2 regions of the Kitasatospora sp. NPDC022856 genome follow, and region 1 is predicted to be linked to the other one. Evidence: riboswitches for the same ligand, from Rfam matches in the RefSeq annotation. Region 1 holds a riboswitch; the other holds the start of a gene.

Region 1 (2,192 bases):
CGGCCGGCGCGCAGGTCGGCGCGGGCGGTGCGCAGTTCGGTGGTCTGCGGGAAGGAGCCGATGGTGGTGGTCGGCAGCAGCGGCAGGCCGAGCCGGGCCCGCTGCGCCTCGGCGCGCTCGGGGTAGGCCGGGGCGCGGCGGGCGTCCTCGGGGGCGGTGGCGGCGACCCGGGCCCGGACGGCCGGGTCGCGGGTCAGCGCCGAGCCGGCGCGGGAGGCCAGGTCGGCCCGGTTGGCGGCCAGTTGGGCCGCGATGGTGTCGGTGCCGTGGGCCAGGCCGCGGGCCAGGGTGGCGACCTCGGTGGTCTTCTGACGGGCGAAGGCGAGCCAGCGGGCGACCTGCGGGTCGAGGTCGCGCTCCAGGTCGGCGTCGAGCGGGACGTGCAGCAGCGAGCAGGACGGTGCGACGTCGACCCGGTCCGCCAGGCCGAGCAGCGTGCCGAGGGTGGCGAGGGACTTCTCCAGGTTGTTGATCCAGATGTTGCGGCCGTCCACCACACCCGCGACCAGGCGCTTGCCGGGCACTCCGCCGACGGCGGCGAGGTCGTCGAGGTTGGCGGCGCCGGGGCCGGTGAAGTCCAGGCCGATGCCCTCGATCGGGGCCTTGGCCAGGACGGGCAGGGCCTCGCCGAGCCGGTCGAAGTAGCTGGTGACCAGCAGTTGCGGGCGGTCGGTGAGCGCACCGAGCTCGCGGTAGACGCGGGTGGCGGCGTTCAGCTCGGCCGGGGTGCGGTCCTGGACGAGCGCGGGCTCGTCCAGCTGGACCCAGTCGGCGCCGGCGGCCCGCAGGTCGGCGAGGAGTTCCGCGTAGACCGGCAGCAGCCGGTCCAGCAGGGTGACCGGCCGGAAGTCGGCGGCCACGCCGGGGGCGGGCTTGGCGAGCAGCAGGTAGGTCAGCGGTCCGACCAGCACGGGCCGGGGGCGGTGGCCGAGGCCGAGCGCCTCACGCAGTTCGGAGACCGGCTTGGCGGAGTTCGCGGCGAAGACCGTGTCCGGGCCCAACTCCGGTACGAGGTAGTGGTAGTTGGTGTCGAACCACTTGGTCATCTCCAGCGGTGCGACGTCCTGGGTGCCGCGCGCCATGGCGAAGTAGCCGTCCAGCGGGTCGGTGTCGACGGCGGCGCGGTGGCGGGCCGGGATCGCGCCGACCGCGACCGTGGTGTCCAGGACGTGGTCGTAGAGCGAGAAGTCGCCGGTGGGGACTTCGGTGATGCCCGCGTCCGCCAGCTGCCGCCAGTTGGCGCGGCGCAGGACGGCGGCGGTGGCGTGCAGGGCGGCGGCGTCGACGCGGCCCGCCCAGTACCCCTCGACGGCCTTCTTCAGCTCCCGGTCGGCACCCTGCCTCGGGTAGCCGTACACGGTGGCCTGCGGGGTGGTGGAACTCGGTGACACGGAACTCTCCTTCGCGAGTCGCGCTGCGATCCCGGGAGAGCACGACGGCGTGGAGGTACGGCAGTGGGGGCACGGCACCGGGGTGGGCCCGCCCGCTCCGCCGACCCGCCCTCGAGGTCACCGAGATCACCGCGTGCGGGGTGCACGCGGGCAGTGGCAGGTCTTCGGACTCGCGGGCGCGTCCGCCTGGCTTCCAGGCCGGACACCTACTGGCCGTCGCTTCCCGGGCCCGGCTGGGCCCAGTGCGTGTGACGGCGGTCGTTCCCACTCACCGCTGCGGGGCAGTCCCGGATTCCCACCGGGTTCCCTCTTGCGACGCCGTGGCTGGAGGACACGGCGAACCGACTGCACCGCCCACCCTAGGCCCATCGCCGGCGGCGCGTCAGTGATTGTCCGGATCGCGGATGGCCGGCACGGCCCCGGCGGCCCCCGGCCGCCCGGGCAGTTCAGGTGGTGGTCGAGGCGGTGGTCGAGGACGAGCGCGTCACGAAGGACGTGCTGGTCACCCCGGCCAAGGTGCTCGCCGCCGCGCACGCCGTGCCGGCTACCCCTGACGGCGGAGCCAGAACATGACGGCCCGCCATGGCAACGGCCGAAAGGCCGGGTCGAGGGCGCGTGCATGACGTCACAGTGCCACCGGACCGGTCGCCCGCGGCCCACCCGGCGGTTCGCCCGGGACCGGCCGCGCCCGGCGGACGGGCAGCCGCACGGCACAATCACTGTCATGCGGCACATCTTCCTCATCGGCATCGGGGCGGGCGATCCCGACCACCTCACCCTGCAGGCGGTCAAGGCCCTCGC
Region 2 (2,192 bases), on a different contig from region 1:
GGCCAGCCTCTGGGGGCAGCTCACGGGGATGGCCGACGAGAAGCGGCTCATCGAACGGCGGCTGGTGCTGCCGCTGGCCAATCCCGAACTCGCGGACGCCCACGGGGTGGAACCGCCGCGCGCGGTCGTGCTGTTCGGCCCGCCGGGCACGGGCAAGAGCACCTTCGCCAAGGCCGTGGCCGGCCGGCTCGGCTGGCCGTTCGTAGAGTTCTTCCCCTCGCGGATCGCTTCGGAGGACGGGCTCGCCACGGGGCTCGGCCGCCGCTTCGAGGAGATGGCGCAGCTGGACCACGTGCTGGTCTTCATCGACGAAGTCGAGGAGGTCGCCGGCACCCGCAGCCTCGCCGATCCCGCGTCGGTAGGCGTGGTCAACGAGCTCCTCAAGTCGATCGTGCGGTTCCGCGACCGGGAGGGCCGGCTGCTCGTCTGCGCCACCAACTCGGTGGCCGCCCTGGACCCGGCGTTCCTGCGCCACGGCCGGTTCGACTACGTCCTGCCGGTGGGGCCGCCGGACCACGAGGCCCGCAACGCCCTCTGGGCCGGCTACACCGCCAGGACGGGCACGGCGGCCGACACGGCTGTGCTGGCCGGCGCCAGCAGCGGCTTCACCCCCGCCGACATCCGGCAGGTCGCCATGGCGGTCGCCCAGGCCGTCTTCGAGCACACCCTCGACACGGGGGAACGCACCGAACCCGGCACCGAGGACTACCTGGACGCCATCCGGCGCACCCGGCCGACCGTGACCGAGGAGATGGCCCGGGAGTTCGCCGGCCAGGCGGTCCGCTACGGGCGCACCTGAGGCGGCCCGGGTCGGCGGTCGCCCTCGGTCGCAGTGGCGGGGATTCCCAGGGCGCGCCGCGGCGCCCGGGCCTCTGGACTTACTAGGACGTCCAACTATATGGTCGATGCCAGGTCCGCGGTGTCAGGGAAGCCGGTGTGAGTCCGGCACGGTCCCGCCACTGTGACCGGGGAGTTCGTCCTCGTGGATGACGGCCGCTGGCAGCCAGCCGGGAAGGCCTGGGGGCGGGCGTGGATCCGGGAGTCAGGATACCGGCCGCGGGTGGTCCGTGCTTTCCACGAGGATGGAGACGACACGCATGACTCCGGGCCGCCTTTCCCGTTTCGCTGCCCCTTGCCCTGCCGTGCTGACCGTCGGGGCACAACTCCGCCCCCGACGCTGACGTCAACCGCCGGACCGCCGTAGGCGCGCACGACCGTGTGCCCGGACGGCGGCGGTGGTCTCTCCATTCCTCCTCTCCCCATCCACGATGAGAGAAGGAAACGATGGTTCGTGAACTGACCCATTTCGTCGGCGGCAAGCGCATCGCCGGGACGTCCGGGCGCTTCGGCGACGTGTACGACCCCAACACCGGCCGGGTTCAGGCCCGGGTGCCGCTGGCCGACCGGGCCGAGGTCGAGGCGGTGATCGCCGACGCCGCGCAGGCCCAGCCCGAGTGGGCCGCCTGGAACCCGCAGCGGCGGGCGCGGGTGCTGCTGCGCTTCCTGCAGCTGGTCGAGCAGGAGAAGGAGGAGCTGGCCCGGCTGCTGTCCGCCGAGCACGGCAAGACCGTGGCCGACGCCCACGGCGACATCCAGCGCGGCCTGGAGGTCGTGGAGTTCGCCGCCGGGATCCCGCACCTGCTGAAGGGCGAGTTCAGCGACAACGCCGGCACCGGAATCGACGTCTACTCGATGCGCCAGCCGCTCGGCGTGGTCGCGGGCATCACGCCGTTCAACTTTCCGGCGATGATCCCGCTCTGGAAGGCCGCGCCCGCGCTGGCCTGCGGCAACGCCTTCGTCCTCAAGCCCTCCGAGCGCGACCCCTCGGTGCCGCTGCGCCTGGCCGAGCTCTTCCTCGAAGCGGGGCTTCCCCCGGGCGTGCTCAACGTCGTCAACGGCGACAAGGAGGCCGTGGACACGCTGCTGGAGGACCCCCGGGTCGAGGCGCTCGGCTTCGTCGGCTCGACCCCGATCGCCCAGCACGTCTACGCGACCGCGGCAGCGCACGGCAAGCGCGCCCAGTGCTTCGGCGGAGCGAAGAACCACATGATCGTGATGCCGGATGCCGATCTCGACCAGGCCGCCGACGCCCTCGTCGGCGCCGGCTACGGCTCGGCCGGCGAACGCTGCATGGCGATCTCGGTCGCCGTCCCGGTCGGGGACGAGACGGCGGACGCCCTGGTGGCGAAGCT

Evidence for each region. A riboswitch is a leader RNA that binds a small molecule or an ion and turns the genes downstream of it on or off. The one in region 1 is predicted to bind cobalamin.
Region 2: linked by a shared signal. The riboswitch ahead of ACZ34W_RS33045 (CoA-acylating methylmalonate-semialdehyde dehydrogenase) and the one ahead of metE (5-methyltetrahydropteroyltriglutamate--homocysteine S-methyltransferase) in region 1 are both predicted to bind cobalamin.

What each region holds. Positions count from the first base shown of each region.
Region 1 is NZ_JBVHHE010000009.1:261,136-263,327, reverse strand. Features, by position in the region: gene metE (5-methyltetrahydropteroyltriglutamate--homocysteine S-methyltransferase) at 1-1,391, opposite strand, end outside; cobalamin riboswitch at 1,530-1,753, opposite strand; gene ACZ34W_RS14225 (hypothetical protein) at 1,842-1,964, shown strand; gene cobF (precorrin-6A synthase (deacetylating)) at 2,116-2,192, shown strand, end outside.
Region 2 is NZ_JBVHHE010000044.1:10,384-12,575, forward strand. Features, by position in the region: gene ACZ34W_RS33040 (ATP-binding protein) at 1-799, shown strand, start outside; cobalamin riboswitch at 881-1,073, shown strand; gene ACZ34W_RS33045 (CoA-acylating methylmalonate-semialdehyde dehydrogenase) at 1,285-2,192, shown strand, end outside.